Regions from separate parts of the Streptomyces sp. CC0208 genome, predicted to be linked through region 2. Evidence: predicted binding sites of a transcription regulator. Region 2 holds the regulator's gene; the other holds the start of a gene.
The links. The regulator HrcA, encoded in region 2, represses chaperone genes, less so after heat shock. The targets are predictions, from matches to a motif close to TTNGCACTCNGNNNNNCNGAGTGCNAA.

Region 1: groL (chaperonin GroEL) is a predicted target of HrcA. The motif match lies at 7,402-7,428, and genes of this name have one in related genera.

The regions. Positions count from the first base shown of each region.
Region 1 is NZ_CP031969.1:4,889,341-4,899,981, forward strand. It holds gene D1369_RS22485 (extracellular solute-binding protein) at 1-1,028, shown strand, start outside; gene D1369_RS22490 (DUF3263 domain-containing protein) at 1,062-1,295, shown strand; gene otsB (trehalose-phosphatase) at 1,299-2,126, opposite strand; gene D1369_RS22500 (trehalose-6-phosphate synthase) at 2,123-3,511, opposite strand; gene D1369_RS22505 (glucosyl-3-phosphoglycerate synthase) at 3,572-4,516, opposite strand; SAM riboswitch class I at 4,665-4,823, shown strand; gene thrC (threonine synthase) at 4,841-6,121, shown strand; gene D1369_RS22515 (MoaD/ThiS family protein) at 6,118-6,393, shown strand; gene D1369_RS22520 (cold-shock protein) at 6,837-7,043, shown strand; gene groL (chaperonin GroEL) at 7,591-9,213, shown strand; gene D1369_RS22530 (NADH:flavin oxidoreductase) at 9,558-10,641, shown strand, end outside.
Region 2 is NZ_CP031969.1:5,975,436-5,986,076, reverse strand. It holds gene D1369_RS27455 (S41 family peptidase) at 1-2,801, opposite strand, end outside; gene D1369_RS27450 (hypothetical protein) at 2,847-3,380, opposite strand; gene D1369_RS27445 (VOC family protein) at 3,492-3,884, opposite strand; gene D1369_RS27440 (16S rRNA (uracil(1498)-N(3))-methyltransferase) at 3,902-4,663, opposite strand; gene D1369_RS27435 (nitronate monooxygenase) at 4,660-5,736, opposite strand; gene dnaJ (molecular chaperone DnaJ) at 5,790-6,929, opposite strand; gene hrcA (heat-inducible transcriptional repressor HrcA) at 6,930-7,946, opposite strand; gene D1369_RS27420 (MBL fold metallo-hydrolase) at 8,097-8,825, shown strand; gene D1369_RS27415 (DUF3097 domain-containing protein) at 8,860-9,666, shown strand; gene hemW (radical SAM family heme chaperone HemW) at 9,749-10,641, opposite strand, start outside.

The DNA of each region.
Region 1 (10,641 bases), 1.1 Mb from region 2:
GGACCGACGTCGACCGCAAGGTCAAGGAGCTGGTCGACGCGGGGAAGGCGCCCGACATGGCGCAGATCGGCGCCTACGCCGACTACGCGGACAAGGGGCTGCTGTACAAGGCCGACGAGCTGCTCGGCATCCGGGAGCAGGCCGACTTCGTGTCGCAGCTCGCCTCCGCCGGGCGGATCAACGGCATGCAGTACGGGATGCCGTTCGCCGCGTCGACCCGGCTGCTCTTCTACAACAAGGCCCTCTTCGCCGGCGCCGGGCTCACCCCGCCGACGACGTGGAAGCAGCTGGCCGCGGACGCCGAGGCGCTCAAGGCGGACGGGGTGAAGTACCCGTACGCGCTGCCGCTCGGCCCCGAGGAGGCGCAGGCCGAGACCATGCAGTGGCTGCTGAGCGGGGGCGGCGGCTACGTCGACTCCATGGGCACGTACGGCATCGATTCCGAGGAGAACGTCGCGACGCTGAACTGGCTCAAGGACGACCTCGTCGGCAAGGGGCTGACCGGTCCCGTCGCGCCCGAGAACCTGAACCGGGCCGCCGCGTTCTCGGCGTTCGCCGCGGGGGACGTCGGGATGCTCAACGGGCACCCCTCGCTGATGAAGATCGCCGCCGCGAAGGGGGTGAAGTTCGGGATGGTGCCCATGCCCGGCGCCGAGGGGAGGACCAAGAACTCCATGGGCGTCGCCGACTGGATGATGAGCTTCCGGCAGAACGGGCACGCCGAACAGGTGGGGGACTTCCTCGACTTCGTCTACAGCGAGAAGAACGTGCTCGCGTTCTCGCGGGAGTACGACCTGCTGCCGGTGACCAACTCCGCGTCCGGGGCCATGAGCGGGGACTCTCAGGACGCCGACCTCAAGCCCTTCCTGAACGCGCTGCCCAGCTCGGAGCTGCCGCCGGTGGACAAGACGTCCTGGGCCGCGGTCAGCGCGGCCGTGAAGAAGCGGATCGGCTCCGCGGTGAGCTCCGACGGGAGCCCCGCCGAGGTGCTGCGCGCCCTGCAGCTGACCGCGCAGAAGGCGGAGTAGGCGCTGTCAGTGGCGGGCGTTACGGTTCCGGGCATGGAGCATGCGGAACTCGACCGCCGGGAGCGGGACATCCTCGCGCTGGAGCGCCGCTCCTTCGCGGGGCCCGGCGCGAAGGAGCGGGCGATCCGCGAGGAACTGGGCCTCGCGCCGGTCCGCTACTACCAGCTGCTCAACGCCCTGCTGGACGACGAGCGCGCGCTGGCCTTCGACCCGGTGACGGTGAACCGGCTGCGCAGAGTGCGGGAGACGCGGCGGGCGGAGCGCTGAGGATCAGGTGAGTCGCTCCGCCAGGTCCCGCAGCAGGCCCACCACACCGGCCGGGCCGTCCACCACCAGGTCGGCCCGCTTCCGCAGTTCCGTCACCTCGTCGCTGCCGCTGCACACCAGGAGGCCGGGGGTACCGGCGGCGCGCAGGTCGTCGACCGCGGAGAAGGCGGGCAGGTCGCCCAGGTCGTCGCCGGCGTAGAGGACGGAGGCGGCGGACAGCTCGCGGACATGGGTCAGCAGGGCCACGCCCTTGTCCATGCCCGGCGGGCGCAGTTCCAGGACCAGCCGGCCCGGTTCGACGATCAGGCCGTGGTGGGTGGCCAGCTCGGTGAGCGGGACGCGGAGGGCGTCGAAGACGGCCTGGGGGTCCGGGGCCCGGCGGGTGTGGACCGCCACCGCCCGGCCGCCCTTCTCCTCGATCCAGGCGCCGGTCCCGTCGAGAAGCGCCGGCAGCTCGGCACGGACCGCGGCCACGCCCGGGTGCGGCTCGGGCGCCGTGACCTCGCCGGTCGTCGCGTCCCAGCGTTCGGCGCCGTAGTGGCCCAGGACCGTCAGGTGTTCCAGGCCGGGGACGCCCGCGAAGCCGCCGTAGCGGACCGCGATCTCGGCCGGGCGGCCGGTGATCACCGCCACGGAGGCCACCTTCGGCGCCAGGGCGGCGAGGACCGCCACCGCCTCGGGGTGCGCCCGCGCCTGCTCCGGATCGGCCACGATCGGCGCCAGCGTCCCGTCGAAGTCGAGGCCGATCACCGCGCGGCTCGGCTCCGCGAGGAGTGCGCGCAGGCCCTCCTGACCGGCGGGGGTGGTGGGCGTTGGAAGGTTCATGCTCATCCGTTCAGCGCGTTCAGCTGCTCCAGGAACCACTGCGCAGGCGGGAGCGCCGTCGCCGCCGCGGCGAGCCGCTTCGCGCGTTCGGCGCGTTCGTGGGCCGGCATCGTCAGGGCCTCGTGCAGGGCCGCCGCCGTCTGCTCCACGTCGAACGGGTTCACCACGATCGCGTCGTCACCCAGCTCCTCGTACGCCCCGGCCTCCCGCGACAGCACCAGCGCGCACCCCACGTCGGAGACCACCGGCACCTCCTTCGCGACCAGGTTCATGCCGTCCCGGATGGGGTTGACCAGCGCCACGTCCGCCAGCCGGTACGCGGCGAGGGAGCGCGCGAAGTCGTCCTTCAGATTCAGCAGGACCGGGGTCCAGCCAGGTGTGCCGAACGTGTCGTTGATCTCCTCGGCCACCCGCCGCACCTCGGCCGTGTAGTCCCGGTACACCGCCAGGTCCTGCCGCGACGGATACGCGAACGCCACGTGCACGACCCGCTCCCGCCACTCCGGCCGCGACTCCAGCAGCCGCCGGTAGGCGAGCAGCCCGCGCACGATGTTCTTGGACAGCTCGGTCCGGTCCACCCGCACGATCGTCTTCCGGCCCGCGCCGATCTCCTCGCGCAGGGCGACGATCCGCTCCTCGACGTCGGCCTCGTGGGAGCGGGCGCGCAGGAAGTCCGCGTCCGCGCCAAGACCGTGCACCCCGATCCGGGTCTCGCCGAGCCCGTCCGCGAGCTCCGTGGAGCAGGCCGTGAAGGCGTCCGCCCAGCGCCGGGTGAGGAAGCCGAGCCGGTCGGCGCCCAGCATGCCCCGCAGGACCTGGCCCGCGATGTCGTCCGGCAGCATCCGGAAGTAGTCCACCGGCGCCCACGGCGTGTGCGAGAAGTGGGCGATGCGCAGGTCGGGGCGGAGCTCGCGGAGCATCCCCGGCACCAGGCACAGGTGGTAGTCCTGCACCAGGACCGCCGCCCCCTCGGCCGCCTCCTCCGCGAGCGCCTCGGCGAAGGCGCGGTTGTACGTCTCGTACGACGCCCACTGCCGCCGGAACTCCGCGTCGAAGGCCGGCTCCAGCGGGGTCTGGTACAGCAGGTGGTGGACGAACCACAACACCGAGTTCGCGATGCCGTTGTAGGCGTCGGCGTGCACGTCGGCCGGGATGTCGAGCATGCGGACCCCCGGCTCGCCGACCCCGCGCCGGACCGCCTCGCGGTCGCCGTCGCCGAGCGCCGAGCACACCCACAGGGAGTCCGCGCCGGAGCCGATCGCCGACAGGCCCGAGACCAGCCCGCCGCCACCGCGTTTGGCATGCAGCGAGCCGTCCTCGCGCACTTCGTACGAGACCGGGCCGCGGTTGGACGCGACCAGCACCTGAGCAGCACTGTTGGTTGACGCCATACGCCTCAACCTAGCCCGGCCCCCAAACGCTCAAACGTACGGTTGCGCACTTCCGTGCGGTTACGCGACCTTCCGCTGCGCGTACTCCGCGATCTCCACCATCGGCGGCCGCTCCTCCGTGTCCACGGAGTACGTACGCGGCTCGAAGCCGTCCCGGCCCCGCTCGAACTGGGTGAGAGCGGGCCGGATCATGTGACCGCGGGCCAGCCGGAGCTGCGCGGTGCGGTAGATCGCGGCGGACATCCGGCCCAGGGCCTGCCCGTCCTGGTGACGGTGCTTGCGCACCCCGACATCGACCTGGGCGAGCGCGTTCAGCCCGACCAGGTGCAGGGCGTCGACCAGCATGCCCAGCTCGACGCCGTAGCCGACGGGGAACGGCAGCTGCTCCAGCAGCGAACGCCGGGCCGCGTACTCACCGCCCAGCGGCTGTACGAAACCGGCCAGCTGCGGCCAGTGCATGTTCAGCAGCGGGCGCGCCATGAGCTCGGTGACCCGGCCGCCCTGCCCGGCGGCGCCGCCCAGGGGACGGTCGTACATGCCCTTGACCAGGTCGACCTCGGGGTCGGTGAGCAGCGGGCCCACGATGCCGGCGACGAAGTCCGAGGAGAACTCCTTCAGGTCGGCGTCGATGAAACAGACGATGTCCCCGCTGGTGACGAGCAGGGAACGCCACAGGACCTCGCCCTTGCCGGGCACGGCCGGTATACGCGGGAGGATGTCGTCACGGTGGACGACCCGCGCGCCGGCCGCCTCGGCGACCTCGGACGTACGGTCGGTCGATCCCGAGTCGACGACGACGATCTCGTCGACGAGCGGGACCTGCTGCATGAGGTCATGACGGATCACGGCGACGATGTCACCGACCGTCTCCTCCTCGTTGAGCGCGGGCAGGACGACACTGACGGTCCGCCCCGTGCTCCGCTTCGCGGCCATGATCCGGTGGAGTGGGCGATCGCTCGCGGACCAGGAACGGGTGGCCAGCCAGCGCTCGACTTCGTTCAGCACAGTGCGCGGCTCCTCTGCGTGTGATCTGCGTGTGATCCATCTCGCCGTTCGGACGACTCTCTCAACTGTCCTGGCCTTCGGTTACAGTCTTGAACAACGCGGGTGACCATCGCATGTCCTGGGTGGCCCGCCGTTCACAACTTCATACCGCTCATCCAGAGGGGCAGAGGGATACGGCCCGATGAAGCCCCGGCAACCCTCCAGTCGGTTCTCGTAGCGATCGCTGACGATCGTCTCCGCGAGGCTCCCGACTCGGGAAGGTGCCAAATCCGTCTCACGGCGAGATGCGTCGTGAGGAAGATGAGGAGAAAGGGCCTCGCCTCCATGGCTGCGCAGACAGTTGCAAGCACCACGAACTCCGTCGATCTGGGTCCCGCCGCGGCACTGAGCTGCCGCGAATGCGGCCACCGCGTCCCGCTCGGCCCGGTCTTCGCCTGTGAGGAGTGTTTCGGCCCGCTCGAGATCGCCTACGACTTCTCGGCCTACGACACCGAGGACCTCCGCAAGCGCATCGAGGCGGGACCCGCGAACATCTGGCGCTACGCCCCGCTGCTGCCCGTCCCCGCGGACGTGGCGGACAAGCCCAACATCAACCCCGGCTGGACCCAGCTCGTCAAGGCCGACAACCTCGCCCGCGAGCTCGGCGTGACCGGCGGCCTGTACATCAAGGACGACTCCGGCAACCCGACGCACTCCTTCAAGGACCGCGTCGTCGCGCAGGCCATCGAGGCCGCGCGCGCCTTCAACTTCACCACCCTCTCCTGCTCCTCCACCGGCAACCTCGCCGGTGCGGTGGGTGCCGCGGCCGCCCGGGCCGGCTTCCGTTCCTGCGTGTTCATCCCGCACGACCTGGAGCAGGCCAAGGTCGTCATGGCCGCGGTCTACGGCGGCGAGCTGGTCGGCATCGAGGGCAACTACGACGACGTGAACCGCTTCTGCTCCGAGCTGATCGGCGACCCGGCCGGCGAGGGCTGGGGCTTCGTCAACGTCAACCTGCGGCCGTACTACGCGGAGGGGTCCAAGACCCTGGCGTACGAGATCTGCGAGCAGCTCGGCTGGCAGCTCCCCGACCAGCTGGTCGTGCCGATCGCCTCCGGTTCGCAGCTCACGAAGATCGACAAGGGTCTGCAGGAGCTGATCAAGCTCGGGCTCGTCGAGGACAGGCCGTACAAGATCTTCGGCGCGCAGGCCGAGGGGTGCTCGCCGGTGTCGGTGGCGTACAAGGCCGGGCACGACGTGGTCCGCCCCCAGAAGCCGAACACCATCGCCAAGTCGCTCGCCATCGGCAACCCGGCGGACGGCCCGTACGTGCTGGACATCGCGCGCCGTACCGGCGGTGCGGTGGAGGACGTGAACGACGAGCAGGTCGTGGACGCGATCAAGCTGCTGGCGCGGACCGAGGGCATCTTCGCGGAGACCGCGGGTGGCGTGACGGTGGGGGTGACCCGCAAGCTGATCGAGAACGGTGTCCTCGACCCGACGAAGACCACGGTGGTGCTGAACACCGGCGACGGTCTCAAGACCCTGGACGCGGTGGCCGGTACCGGGCTCACCGCCACGATTCGTCCGAACCTGGACTCTTTCCGAGAGGCTGGCCTCGCATGAGCGTCAACGTCCGCATCCCCACCATCCTGCGCACCTACACCGGCGGCAAGGCCGAGGTGCAGGCCGAGGGTGGGACCCTCGCCGAGGTCATCGCCGATCTGGAGAAGAACCACACCGGTATCGCGGCGCGTGTTCTCGACGACCAGGGCAAGCTGCGGCGGTTCGTGAACGTGTACGTGAACGACGACGATGTGCGGTTCGAGCAGGGGCTGGAGACGGCGACGCCCGACGGGGCCGGAGTCTCCATCATCCCGGCGGTTGCCGGCGGGTGACCATATGACTGGTCATTACCTTCGGTAACAGTAATTACCGAGTGTTCATCCGATTGCCCCCTCCGCGAGAGAAGCGGAGGGGGCAATTCTCTATGGTTGAGCGCGGTACAGTTGGGGAAGCTGCTGCTTCCTGCATGCCGGACGCATATGAGTTCCGACTTCGGATGCGACGAGAAGTAGCCAAAGTGTGTGGGTTCTTTGCGCCTTATGCTCCTTTTGTGGGGCCCGACTTGCCCCGGATTCGGGCGAATTCTCACTACATTCCGGACCCCTTCCGTCCAGAATTCTCGTCCGATTGACCTGTTGCAGACGGCAGTTGGACAGATACATTCAGCCGCGGTCGACGCGTTCCGGCGCACGCCCCCAACCATGTGGGGGGTGAGGTCTGACCCGGATCCATGAAGTGTGGATCCGTGCAAGGGCCAGTAATAGGGGAGTTAGGCATGGCTCAGGGCACCGTCAAGTGGTTCAACGCGGAGAAGGGGTACGGCTTCATCGCGGTCGACGGTGGTGCGGATGTATTCGTCCACTACAGCGCGATTCAGATGGACGGCTACCGCACCCTTGAAGAGGGCCAGCGGGTCGAGTTCGAGATCTCGCAAGGTCAGAAGGGGCCGCAGGCGGACATGGTTCGTCTCGCGACTGGCTGAAGCACGCGCCGGGTAACAACAGCGTCGTTCTTCGTTCTTCTTCGAAGGGCTCGTACCCCATGGGGAGTCATGGGTACGGGCCCTTCGGCATGTGCATGTGCCTCCGGCGGTTGGGCGGGTTCGGGTTCGTGTGCGGGTTCGCTGGGGGCGGGCGTTTTGCGCAGTTCCCCGCGCCCCTGGATGCCTGCGGCGGCCTGTGTGGCTCCGGTGGGGGCTTGGGTAACGCGTGCTCTGTAACGGACGCCGGCCGCTGCGGGCGGACACCCCCGCCCCGTCCCCTGCCCGCCGTACGCGGCTTGCGGGCCGTGGTCTGCCTGCCTCTCTGGCCGGCGAACCGGGGCCCGATACCCGAGAGGCGCTTGCACTCGACCATGCCGAGTGCTAATCATTGGCGTTAGCACTCTGAAGGTGAGAGTGACAAAGATGGACCGGGTCGGTGAGGCCCGCAGGCCTAGTGGGGCAAGGATCCACGGGCCGGCGAGCCGTCCGTCGCGGGCGCGGGCGCGGTCCGAAGGAATCACCCCCAGTCCTGGAGGGACCACTTCACATGGCCAAGATCATCGCGTTCGACGAGGAGGCGCGGCGCGGCCTCGAGCGCGGCATGAACCAGCTCGCGGACGCCGTCAAGGTGACGCTCGGCCCCAAGGGCCGCAACGTCGTCCTCGAGAAGAAGTGGGGCGCCCCCACGATCACCAACGATGGTGTTTCCATCGCCAAGGAGATCGAGCTCGAGGACCCGTACGAGAAGATCGGCGCCGAGCTGGTCAAGGAAGTCGCCAAGAAGACGGACGACGTCGCCGGTGACGGTACGACCACCGCGACCGTGCTAGCCCAGGCCCTGGTCAAGGAAGGCCTGCGCAACGTAGCCGCCGGCGCCAACCCCATGGCCCTCAAGCGCGGTATCGAGAAGGCCGTCGAGGCCGTCTCCGCCGCCCTGCTCGAGCAGGCCAAGGATGTCGAGACCAAGGAGCAGATCGCCTCCACGGCCTCCATCTCCGCCGCCGACACCCAGATCGGCGAGCTCATCGCCGAGGCGATGGACAAGGTCGGCAAGGAAGGCGTCATCACCGTCGAGGAGTCCCAGACCTTCGGTCTGGAGCTGGAGCTCACCGAGGGTATGCGCTTCGACAAGGGCTACATCTCGGCGTACTTCGCCACCGACATGGAGCGGATGGAGGCGTCGCTCGACGACCCGTACATCCTCATCGCCAACTCCAAGATCGGCTCCGTCAAGGACCTGCTCCCGCTCCTGGAGAAGGTCATGCAGTCGGGCAAGCCGCTGCTGATCATCGCCGAGGACGTCGAGGGCGAGGCCCTGTCGACCCTGGTCGTCAACAAGATCCGCGGCACCTTCAAGTCCGTCGCCGTCAAGGCCCCGGGCTTCGGTGACCGCCGCAAGGCCATGCTCGGCGACATCGCCATCCTCACGGGCGGCGAGGTCATCTCCGAGGAGGTCGGCCTCAAGCTGGAGAACGCGACCCTGGACCTCCTGGGCCGCGCCCGCAAGGTCGTCATCACCAAGGACGAGACCACCATCGTCGACGGTGCCGGTTCGTCCGACCAGGTCAACGGCCGCGTCAACCAGATCCGCGCCGAGATCGAGAACAGCGACTCGGACTACGACCGCGAGAAGCTCCAGGAGCGCCTGGCGAAGCTCGCCGGTGGCGTCGCCGTCATCAAGGCCGGTGCCGCGACCGAGGTCGAGCTCAAGGAGCGCAAGCACCGCATCGAGGACGCCGTTCGCAACGCGAAGGCGGCCGTCGAGGAGGGCATCGTCGCCGGCGGTGGCGTGGCCCTCATCCAGGCCTCCTCGGTCTTCGAGAAGCTGGACCTGGAGGGTGACGAGCTGACCGGCGCCAACGCCGTGAAGCTCGCGCTGGAGGCCCCGCTGAAGCAGATCGCCGTCAACGGTGGTCTCGAGGGTGGCGTCATCGTCGAGAAGGTGCGCAACCTGCCCGTCGGCCACGGCCTGAACGCCGCGACCGGTGAGTACGTCGACATGATCGCCGAAGGCATCATCGACCCGGCGAAGGTGACCCGCTCTGCCCTGCAGAACGCCGCCTCCATCGCCGCGCTGTTCCTCACCACCGAGGCCGTCATCGCCGACAAGCCGGAGAAGGCCGCCGCGCCCGCCGGTGGCGGTATGCCGGGCGGTGACATGGACTTCTGATCGACCTCTGGTTGATCAACGTCCTTGCCGAGGGCGGCACTCCCGGGAACGGGGTGTGCCGCCCCCGGTTTTTTCTGCGCTATGCTTGATCACGAGCCGCCCGACGTGAACTCCCGTCGGCCGACTACGCGTTGGTGGTCCAAGGAAAGACGTCCCGCTTCCTGCGGGGAGATGCAGGTGCAAGGCCTGCCCAGCGCTCGACAGAAAGCCCGTCCCACGCTCGTGGGGCGGGCTTCTTTCATGCGTGGCCGGAGTCACAGAGCAGGGGGAAATCCTGAGGCGGACGGGACGGTTGGCACCTGAGTAGTGTCCATGCGCATGCACATACCGAGGAGTACCCACACGTGACCGCCCCCGCCAGCTCCCGTGCCGCCGAGATCCTCTCCCGTCCGGTCCACATCAACGGCCTGACCGTCCCGAACCGCATCGCGATGGCGCCCATGACCCGGATGTTCTCCCCGGGCGGCGTCCCCGGCGAGGACGTGGCGTCGTACTACTCCCGCCGCGCGGCCGCCGGAGTCGGCCTCATCGTCACTGAGGGCACCTACGTCGGCCACGAGTCGGCCGGGAACAGCGGCAGCGTCCCGCGGTTCCACGGCGAGGAGCAGCTGGCGGGCTGGGCGAAGGTCGCCGAGCAGGTGCACGCGGCGGGCGGCACCATCGTCCCGCAGCTGTGGCACATCGGCATGGTGCGCGAGCAGGGCCAGCCGCCCTACGCCGACGCCCCCGCCGTCGGCCCCTCCGGTCTGCGGATCGGCGCCGACGAGCCCACCGGCAAGGCGATGACCCAGCGCGACCTGGACGACGTCATCGGCGCGTTCGCCGAGGCCGCGGCCGCCGCGGAGCGCATCGGCTTCGACGGCGTGGAGCTGCACGGCGCCCACGGCTACCTCCTCGACCAGTTCCTGTGGGCGGGCACCAACCGCCGCACCGACGCCTACGGCGGTGACCAGGTCGCCCGTACGAAGTTCGCGGCGGAGATCGTGGCGGCCGTACGCGAGACGGTCTCGCCCGAGTTCCCGGTCATCTTCCGGTACTCGCAGTGGAAGCAGGAGGCCTACAAGGCGCGGCTCGCCGAGACGCCGGAGGAGCTGGAGGCGATCCTCGCCCCGCTCGCCGCGGCCGGGGTCGACGCCTTCCACGCCTCCACCCGCCGCTACTGGCTCCCCGAGTTCGAGGGTTCCGACCTCAACCTCGCCGGCTGGACCAAGAAGCTCACCGGCCGGACCACCATCACCGTCGGCTCGGTCGGTCTCGACGGCGACTTCCTGCGCGGCTTCGCCGGCGAGGGCGCCCCCCTCAAGGGCATCGACGACCTGCTCGACGCCCTGGAGCGCGAGGAGTACGACATGGTCGCCGTCGGGCGTGCGCTGCTCCAGGACCCCGAGTGGGCCGCGAAGGTGCTGGCGGGCCGCTTCGACGAACTGC
Region 2 (10,641 bases):
CCCCGCGGCAGCGCCCAGCCGACGATCTTGCGGGCCAGCTTCTCGACGACCAGCTGGGAGGTGTGGCCGCCGCGATTCTCGCGGACGTCGACCACCAGGCCCTCGCGGGCCACCTCGACGCGCAGGTCGCGGTGGATCTGCGCCCAGCCAGGGGCCTGCATGTCCGGGACGTGCAGATACCCCAGCCGGCCCCCGGACTTCTCGTGGACGTAGGCGCGGCGGTCGGCGACCCAGGCGTGGTAACGCAGGGGCTCCTCGTCGGAGACGGGGACGACGACGGCGTGCCGCAGATCGCCGCCGCCGGAGGGGGAGATGGTGAGCTCGACCGGTTTGCCCGCCGTGCCGACGAGGAGCGGGCCGGGGCCGGTGACGGGATCGACCGGACGGCCGCCCACCGCGACGATCGCGTCCCCGGCGCGGACCGCCACGCCCGGTGCGGCGAGCGGGGAGCGGGCGGCGGGGTCGGAGGTCTCGGTCGGCAGGATGCGGTCGATGCGCCAACTGCCGTCTTCGTGACGGGAGATGTCGGCGCCGAGCAGGCCCTGCCGGGGGCCGTGACCGTGGCCGCCGCGGGGGGTGACGTAGGCGTGGGAGGTGCCGAGTTCGCCGTGCACCTCCCAGAGGAGGTCGACGAGGTCGTCGTGGGTGGCCAGACGGTCCAGGACCGGGCGGTAGCGGTCGAGGACACCGGTCCAGTCGACACCGCTCATGTCAGGGCGCCAGAAGTGGTCCCGCATGATGCGGCCGGTCTCCTCGTACATCTGCCGCCACTCGGCCGACGGGTCGACGGTCTGGCGGATGCGGCCGAGGTCGACGGAGATGTTCGTGTCGCTGTCGTCGTCGTTCGAGGCGCGGCGGTCGCTCGGTACGACCTTCAGCCGGCCGTCGGTCCACAGCAGGACCCGCTTGCCGTCGCCGCTGACGGCGAAGTGGTCGGCGTCGGCGGCGAGGTGTTCGAGGCGCTGCTGGGCGAGGTCGTAGCGCTGGAGGTCGGTCTTGGGGTCGGGGTCGTCCGGGGTGGCCCTTGAGGAGCCGAGGACGCCCTGGACGGGGTGGCGCAGCCACAGCACGCCGTCCTTGGCCGCGCGCAGGTTGGAGTAGCGGCCGGCCTCCACCGGGAACGGCACGATCCGGTCGGCGAGACCTTCCAGGTCGATCCGGGTGGTCGGGGTGCCCTCGCTGTCGGGGGTCTCGTCCTTGTCGGGGGCCTCGAAGGGCCGGCCGTGGCGCTGCGGGCCGAAGGGGGACGGGGTGGTCGCGGCCAGGGTGATCAGGTGCGGGCGGTCGCCGACCACGAAGGCGAGGTCGAAGACGTGCTCGTCGTAGACCGGGTCGAAGGAGCGGTTGGAGAGGAAGGCCAGGTGCTTGCCGTCGAGGGTGAAGGCGGGGGCGTAGTCCTGGAAGCGCAGCGGGGTCGCCTCGGTGACCGACAGGTCGGTGGTGTTGGCGAGGCGGAGCTGGCAGAGCGGGTCGGGGCCGGGGTGCGACCAGGCGAGCCAGGCCGAGTCGGGCGAGAAGGTCAGTCCCCGTACGTCGCCGTCCTCGCTGCGGTCGACCTCGCGGACCTCACCGGTCTCCCGCTCGACGAGGAGCACCCGGCCGTCGTGCGCGGCGACCGCGGCCCGGCTGCCGTCGGGGGCCATGGCGAGCCCGAGGACCCGGCCGAGGCGGCCCGCGGCGAGGCGGCGCGGGGTGGCGCCGGGGGCGAGTCCGGTGGCGGGCGCGAACTCCAGGGCGTCGTCGCCCTCCGCGTCCGTCACCCAGACGACCCACTCCTCGCCCTCGGTGCGGAAGGTGCGGGGCAGCCGGGCCCGGACGCCGGGTTCGTCGGCGAGCGCGCGGGCCGGGCCCGAACGGTGGGTGACCCAGTGGACGGCCCCGCGCACCGCGACCGCGCTGCCGCGCGCGGTGTGGTCGGGGGCGGCCGAGCCGAACCAGCGGGAGGCGTCCACCGGGAACGGCTGCCGGTCGGCGCGCCGGCCGCCGAGCCGGACCTCCAGGCGGCGCGGTTCGGCGCCGTCGAGGTCGTCGAGGATCCACAGCTCACCGGCGGAGGTGTAGACGACCCGGGTGCCGTCGCCGGCCGCGTGCCGGGCGTAGTAACCGTCGAGCGGGGTGTGCCGGCGCAGATCGGAACCGTCGGCGAGGGAGGAGTAGACGGCCCCGGTGCCCTCGTGGTCGGAGAGGAAGGCGATCCGGTCGCCCGCCCACACGGGGTACTCCAGGTTTCCGTCCAGGTCGTCGTGCAGCCGTACGAACTCGCCGTCGCCGTCGCGGTCGATCCACAGCTTGCCCGCCGTGCCGCCCCGGTACCGCTTCCACCAGGCGGCCTCCCGGCCCATGGGCGCGGAGAGGATCACGGTCGCGGGGCCGTGGGCGACATGGCCGACGGGGCCGTACGGCAGGGTGGTGCCGGGGCCGCCGTCGAGCGGGACGGTCCGGGCCCAGCTGCGGCGCAGGCTTGCCTGGCCGTGGGTGGTGATCGCGAGGACCTCGCCGTCCGGGGTCCAGCCGCGCACCTGGGTGCGTGCGCTGCCCCAGTGGGTCAGCCTTCGGCCCGGGCCGCCGTCGACCGGGGCGATGTGCACCTCGGGGGCGCCGTCGCGGGCGGAGGTCCAGGCGACGGTGGTGCCGTCGGGCGAGATCCGGGGGTGGGTGACCGGCACGTTGTCCGCGCTGACCCGCCAGGCGCGTCCGCCGTCGAGCGGCGCGAGCCACACGTCGTCCTCGGCGGTGAAGGCCACCAACTCGCCCCGCAGATGCGGAAACCGGAGATATGCAGACGTCGCAGGCTGTGTCACCCGATTACCCTACGCACGGGCGGTGCTCGTGCACAGAGGTTTCGATCACTTGCCGTCGGGCCAGCACTGCGGGTCGTTCTGGCACCAGATCGTCTTGGTGACGGTCACGGTGACGGTGGGACCGGGCTGCCCCGGGTTGTTGACCCGCGGGGTGGGTGTGGCGGTGCAGTCGCCGAGCCCGTCGACGTGGAACCACTGTCTGCCGCCGACGGTGGCGGTGAGGTTCCCGCGCACACACGCGCCGCTGACGGTCCGGGTCACCTTGCCCTTGACGGTGATGTCCTTGCCGTCCCGCGTCTTGCCCTCGCAGTTCACGGTGGCGACGGTGTTCACGGTCGCGCTCGGCGTCCGGTCGCCGTTGTCGTACGAGGCCGTGCAGGTCAGCCAACTCACGTCGGCCTTCTGCTGGTTCAGCTCCTTGGTGACCAGCTGGTCGGTGGTGTAGGAGACGGTCGCGGAGCTGACCGCGCCGGTCGGATCACACGCGGCGACCCCGCCCACGGCCAGCACGACACCCCCGACCGCACCCGCCACTCGCACCCCGCGCGGCCGACGCCGGTTCCGTCTCAACGCCACCATGAAGGGCAGCCTGCCACCGCGTGCCGTCCGGCGGTAGGGCGCATACGGTCATTGAGCGCGCCGGTTGTGAGTGACCCGGCGTTGACATGACCGCCGCGTCGAGAAGTACCGTCAACCGCGCAGCATCAGCCACTGCTGAAGCTCCACCAGGTTCCCCTCCGGGTCCTTGAGGTGGGCGACGCGCATGCGGTCCGTCATGGGGGACGGGCCGTGCAGCAGAGTGGCTCCGCGGGACACGATCTGCTCGCAGTAGGTGTCCAGGTCGTCGACGCGCAGCACGACCAGGGAGCGGTGGCCGGTGACCGTGCCGCCCAGTTCGCCGAGGACCTGCGCCATCATCGACCGGTCCTGGAGGGCGATGCCCGCGGAGCCGGTGGCGGGGCTGAACTTCTCGTACGGCCCGTCCTTGGCCCCCGACTGGGGCTTCAGGCCGAGGACGTCGGCGTAGAAGCGGTAGCAGGCGGCGAAGTCGGTGACGAGCAGGCGTACTTGGGCGAGTTCCACAGCTTTCCTTCCAGGGGTCAGGACCAGCGGCCGGTGCGGCCGAGGAGCAGGGCGGTCGCCGCGGTTCCGGCGGTCGACGTACGCAGCACGGTGGACCCGAGGACGTAGGCACGCGCGCCGGCCTCCTCGAAGAGCGCCAACTCGTCCTTGGCGACGCCTCCTTCGGGGCCCACGACCAGCACGATCTCGCCCTCGTCGGGGAGTTCGGCGGTGGCGAGCGGCGCGCTGCCGCGTTCGAAGTCGGAGTGGAGCACGGCGGCGAAGTCGGCTTTGGCGAGAAGTGCGGCAACCTGCTTGGTGGTTGCCGCGTCCGCGATATCCGGGAAGCGGATCCGGCGGGACTGCTTGCCGGCCTCGCGGGCGGTGGCCCGCCACTTGCCGAGCGCCTTCAGACCCCGCTCGCCCTTCCACTGGGTGATGCAGCGGGCGGCCTGCCAGGGCACGATGGCGTCGACGCCGACCTCGGTCATCGTCTCGACGGCGAGTTCACCGCGGTCGCCCTTGGGGAGGGCCTGGACGACGGTGATGCGGGGCTGTACGTCAGGTGCCTCGTTCACCGAGTCCAGCTGGACGATCAGCCGGTCCTTGCCCTCGGTGCCGAGTACCACGCAGTCGGCCCAGTGCCCGGCGCCGTCGGTGAGGATGACGTCCTCGCCGGGCTGGAGCCGCTTCACGGAGACGGCGTGGCGGCCTTCGGGGCCGTCGAGGACGTAGCGTCCGCCGGTCCCCGGCTCGGTCTGCTCGACGAAGTGCTCGACGACGAACACGGGTGCGGTCATCGCGGGTCCCCCTTGGCTGACAACGCTGTCCTGGCGGCGTCGAGTTCGGCCGCGAGTATCTCCACGAGCTGCCCCGCGGGCAGCTCGCGTGCCAACCGGTGTCCCTGCCCCGCCCACAGCGCCATGCCCTGGGCGTCACCGGCCTTGGCGGCGGCCTTCCGCAGCGGGGCGGTCAGGTGGTGGACCTCGGGGTAGGCGGCGGGGGCGTACGGCCCGTGCTCGCGCAGGAAGCGGTTGACCAGGCCACGGGCCGGCCGGCCCGAGAACGCGCGGGTCAACTCGGTACGGACGTAGAGGGGGTTGGTCAGCGCCTGCTTGTGCACGTCGTGGGCGCCGGACTCGGGCGAGGCGAGGAACGCCGTGCCGAGCTGGGCCGCGCTCGCGCCGGCGGCGAGGACGGCGGCGATCTGGCTGCCGCGCATGATGCCGCCGGCGGCGACGATCGGGAGGCTGACCGTCTCACGGATCTGCGCGACCAGGGAGAGGAGCCCTAGACCCGAGCCGTCCTGCTCGGGGAGGTCGCGGTGGGTGCCCTGGTGACCGCCCGCCTCGATGCCCTGCGCGATGACCGCGTCGGCGCCCGCGTACTGCACCGCCAGGGCCTCTTCGGGGGTGGTCGCGGTGACGAGGGTGAAGGTGCCGGCGCGGCGCAGCGACTCCAGGGCGTCGCTGCTCGGGATGCCGAAGTGGAAGGAGGCCACCGGCACGGGATTGTCGAGGAGGACGGCGAGCTTGGCGTCGTAGCCGTCGTCACGTCCGCTGTCGCGGTCGCCGAGCTCGGTGTCGTACCAGGTGGCCTCGCCGGCCAGCTGGTGGGCGTAGACCTCGACGGCCGCGGGATCGGCATATTCGGGCTGCGGCATGAAGAGGTTGACCCCGAAGGGGCGCCCGGTCAGCCCGCGCAGCTGCTTGATCTCCTGGTACATCCCGTCGGCCGTCTTGTACCCGGCGGCCAGGAATCCGAGCCCGCCCGCGTCGGACACGGCGGCGGCGAGCCGCGGCACGGAGACGCCGCCCGCCATGGGGGCCTGCACGATCGGATGAGGGAAGAGATCGGTCAGTGCGGAGGACATGACGGCATGTTGTCACGTCCTCCGAACAAGTCCGAATCCGACCTTCGCACCGCTCACGTACGCCCGTTGAACGCGTCCTTCAACCGCGAGAACAGCCCCTGCTGCCCGGGCTGGAACTGCCCCGTGGGCCGTTCCTCGCCGCGCAGCTTCGCCAGCTCGCGCAGCAGGCGCTCCTGCTCGGGGTCCAGCTTGGTGGGGGTCTGGACCTCGACGTGGACGATGAGATCGCCCCGGCCGCCGCCGCGCAGGTGGGTGACGCCCCGGCTGTGCAGCGGGATCGACTGGCCGGACTGGGTGCCCGGGCGGATGTCGACCTCCTCCATGCCGTCGAGGGTCTCCAGCGGGACCTTGGTGCCGAGGGAGGCCGCCGTCATCGGGAGGGTGACCGTGCAGTGCAGGTCGTCGCCCCGGCGCTGGAACTGCGAGTGCGGCAGCTCGTGGATCTCGACGTAGAGGTCACCGGCGGGACCGCCACCGGGACCGACCTCGCCCTCGCCCGCGAGCTGGATCCGCGTGCCGTTGTCCACACCGGCCGGGATCTTCACGGTGAGCGTGCGGCGCGAGCGGACCCGGCCGTCGCCGGCGCACTCCGGGCACGGGGTCGGGACGACGGTGCCGAAGCCCTGGCACTGCGGGCACGGGCGGGACGTCATGACCTGGCCCAGGAAGGACCGCGTCACCTGCGACACCTCGCCGCGGCCGCGGCACATGTCGCACGTCTGGGCGGAGGTGCCGGGGGCGGCCCCCTCGCCGCTGCACGTGGTGCAGACGATCGCCGTGTCGACCTGGATGTCCTTCGTGGTGCCGAAGGCCGCCTCGTCGAGCTCGATCTCCAGGCGGATCATCGCGTCCTGGCCGCGCCGGGTGCGCGAGCGCGGCCCCCGCTGCGAAGCCGTACCGAAGAACGCGTCCATGATGTCCGAGAAGTTCCCGAACCCACCGGCCCCGAAGCCGCCCGCGCCACCGCCGCCGGCCTGCGAGAGCGGGTCGCCGCCGAGGTCGTAGACCTGCTTCTTCTGCGGGTCCGACAACACCTCGTAAGCGGCGTTGATCTCCTTGAACCGCTCCTGGGTCTTCGGATCCGGGTTGACGTCCGGGTGCAGCTCGCGCGCGAGCCGACGGAACGCCTTCTTGATCTCATCCTGCGACGCGTCGCGGCGCACGCCGAGAACGGCGTAGTAGTCCGTGGCCACTTACGACTCCGCCAGGATCTGTCCGACGTACCGTGCCACTGCGCGTACCGCTCCCATCGTTCCCGGGTAATCCATGCGGGTCGGTCCGACCACGCCGAGCTTGGCGACTGCCTCGCCGCCCGAACCGTAACCGACCGACACCACCGAAGTGGAGTTGAGTCCCTCGTAGGCGTTCTCATGACCAATACGTACGGTCATGCCCGAATCTCCGGCCTCACCAAGGAGTTTGAGGAGGACGACCTGCTCCTCCAGGGCCTCCAGGACGGGCCGGATGGTGAGGGGAAAGTCATGTCCGAAGCGGGTGAGATTGGCGGTGCCGCCGATCATCAGCCGCTCCTCGTTCTCCTCGACGAGCGTCTCCAGGAGAGTGGAGAGCACTGTCGAGACCGTACCCCGGTCCTCGACGTCGAAGCCTTCGGGCAGGTCCTCGACCAGCTGCGGCACATCGGCGAACCGCCGCCCGGCGATCCGGCTGTTGAGCCGCGCCCGCAGATCGGCGAGCGAGGCCTCCCCGAAGGGTGCCGGGCAGTCGACCATGCGCTGCTCGACCCGGCCGGTGTCCGTGATCAGCACGAGCATCACGCGCGCCGGGGCGAGCGAGAGCAGCTCCACGTGCCGCACGGTCGAGCGGGTGAGGGACGGGTACTGCACGACGGCGACCTGCCGGGTCAGCTGCGCGAGCAGCCGCACGGTCCGGGCCACGACGTCGTCGAGGTCCACGGCACCGTCGAGGAAGTTCTGGATCGCGCGCCGCTCGGGCGCGGTCATCGGCTTGACGCCCGCCAGCTTGTCGACGAACAGCCGGTAGCCCTTGTCGGTCGGGATCCGCCCGGCACTGGTGTGCGGCTGGGCGATGAACCCCTCGTCCTCCAGGACCGCCATGTCGTTGCGGACGGTCGCCGGGGAGACTCCGAGGTTGTGCCGCTCGGTCAGGGCCTTCGACCCGACCGGCTCCTCGGTGCCGACGTAGTCCTGGACGATGGCGCGCAACACCTGAAGCCTGCGTTCACTCAGCATCGCGCACACCTCCAGAAGTCGTTCCCTTGGCGCCTTGCCTGGCACTCTGTCCGTCCGAGTGCCAGCGTCCCCGGGCCAGTGTACGGCGGTGGGGTACTCCTCGGGCAAGGCTGGTCCCCGCGTGACCGGTCGTACGGCTAGCGTCGCCGTATGACGGTGACTTGGGAAGAGCTCGGGTGGGAGCGGGTCGCGACCGGCGTGGGGCGGTGCCGGCTGCCCGGCTGGGACTGTACGGCGGGCCTGGTGATCGGCGAGGGCACGGCCCTGTTGGTCGACGCGGGCTCCGGCCTCGCGGAGGGCGCCCGGCTGCGCGCGCAGGCCGGAGAACTGGCCGGCCACCGTGTGACCCATCTCGCGCTCACCCACCCCCATTTCGACCATGTCTTCGGAGCGGCGGCGTTCGCGGGGGCGGAGGTGTTCGGCGCGGTGGGCGTGGAGACGGTGCTGGCGGGGCGGCTCGGACGTGCGGAGCTGCGGGCGGACGCCGTGCGCAACGGACTGGACCCGGCGGTGGCCGACGAGGCTGTGGACGCCCTCGTCTCCCCCCGGCACCACGTCTCCGGCGAGTGGACGCTCGACCTCGGCGGCGGCCGCCAGGTCCTGCTGGCGAACGTCGGTCCCGGCCACACGGCCCATGACCTGGTGGTCCTGGTGCCCGGCAGCCCGGAGGTCGTCTTCTGCGGCGACCTGGTCGAGGAGTCGGGGGAACCGCAGGCGGGCCCGGACGCCGTACCGCAGCACTGGCCGGCCGCGCTGGACCGCCTCCTAGACCTGGGCGGCGAGGACGCGCAGTACGTGCCCGGTCACGGAGCGGTGGTGGACGCGGCGTTCGTGCGGGCGCAGCGGGACGCGCTGGCGGCCCGCTTCGGCGTGTCGTAGTGATCCTCGGACCGGTTCTCCTATCGTCATCCGAATGCGCCAGTACTCCGCCGACCTGACCCCTCCGTGGAAGAAGCCCAAGCCGGTGCCGGAGGTGCCCGCCGAGCCCGGCCTGGTGGTCGAGGAGCCGGGCACCGGCTTCTGCGGCGCGGTGGTCCGCTGCGAGGCGGGCACGGTGACCCTGGAGGACCGCTTCGGCAAGCACCGGGTGTTCCCGCTGGAGCCGCGCGGTTTCCTCCTGGAGGGCCGGGTGGTGACCCTGGTCAGACCGTCGGCCGCGTCTCCCGTACGACCCTCCCGTACCGCGTCCGGATCGGTGGCCGTGCCCGGCGCGCGCGCACGCGTGGCCCGCGCCGGCCGTATCTACGTCGAGGGCCGTCACGACGCGGAACTGGTGGAGAAGGTCTGGGGTGACGACCTGCGCATCGAGGGCGTGGTCGTGGAGTACCTGGAGGGCGTGGACGACCTGCCGTCGATCGTGGCCGAATTCGCGCCGGGCCCGGACGCCCGGCTCGGCGTCCTGGTGGACCATCTGGTGCCGGGCAGCAAGGAGTCCCGTATCGCCGCGTCGGTGACCAGCGAGCACGCGCTGGTGGTGGGCCACCCGTACATCGACATCTGGGAGGCGGTGAAGCCGTCGTCCCTGGGGATCGAGGCGTGGCCGCGGGTACCGCACGGCCAGGACTGGAAGACCGGCGTGTGCAAGGCCCTGGGCTGGCCGTCGGAGAACACGGGCGCGGTGTGGCAGGCGATCCTGAAGCGGGTGGGGTCCTACCGGGACCTGGAGCCGGAGCTGCTGGGGCGGGTGGAGGAGCTGATCGACTTCGTGACGGCGCCGTGAGTATGCGGGCGGTCGTACGCCTGCGGGCCGGTGGGGGCTGGTCGCGCGGTTCCCCGCGCCCCTGGGGAGGTCCCAGCCGCCCTCAGTCCACCAAGTCCCTGACCACCGCGTCCGCCAGCAACCGGCCCCGCAGCGTCAGCACAGCCCGTCCCTCCTCATAAGGCCCGCCCTCGAGCAGCCCCTCCCCCAGCGCCCGCCGAGAAGCAGCCAGCCCCTCCTCGCGCAGCAGGGACAGCGGCACCCCCTCCCGCAGCCGCAGCTCCAGCAGGATCCGCTCGACCCGCCGGTCCTCCTCCGGCAGCAGCTCGCGCCCGGCGCCCGGAGACCTGCCGGAGGCCAGCGCCGCCGCGTACGCCCCCGGATGCTTCACGTTCCACCACCGGACCCCGCCCACGTGCGAGTGCGCCCCGGGACCGGCCCCCCACCAGTCCGCGCCTCGCCAGTACAGCTCGTTGTGCAGGCACCGGGCAGCCTCCGAGGTCGCCCAGTTCGACACCTCGTACCAGTCGAATCCGGCCTCCGCCAGCATCGAGTCCGCGATCAGATACCGGTCCGCGTGCTCGTCGTCGTCGGTCATCGGGACCTCGCCCCGACGGATACGACGAGCCAGCTGCGTGCCCTCCTCGACGATCAGCGCGTACGCCGACACGTGATCCGGTCCGGCCCCGATCGCCGCCTCCAGGGACGCCCGCCAGTCGTCGTCGGACTCGCCGGGAGTTCCGTAGATCAGGTCGAGGTTGACGTGCGCGAACCCCGCCGCGCGGGCCTCCGCCACGCACGCCTCGGGCCGTCCCGGCGTGTGCGTGCGGTCCAGCACCTTCAGTACGTGCTGCCGCGCGCTCTGCATCCCGAAGGACACCCGGTTGAAGCCGCCCTCCCGCAGCGCCGCCAGATACTCCGGGTCCACCGACTCCGGGTTCGCCTCGGTGGTCACCTCCGCGTCCGCGGCCAGCCCGAACTCGTCACGGATCGCCC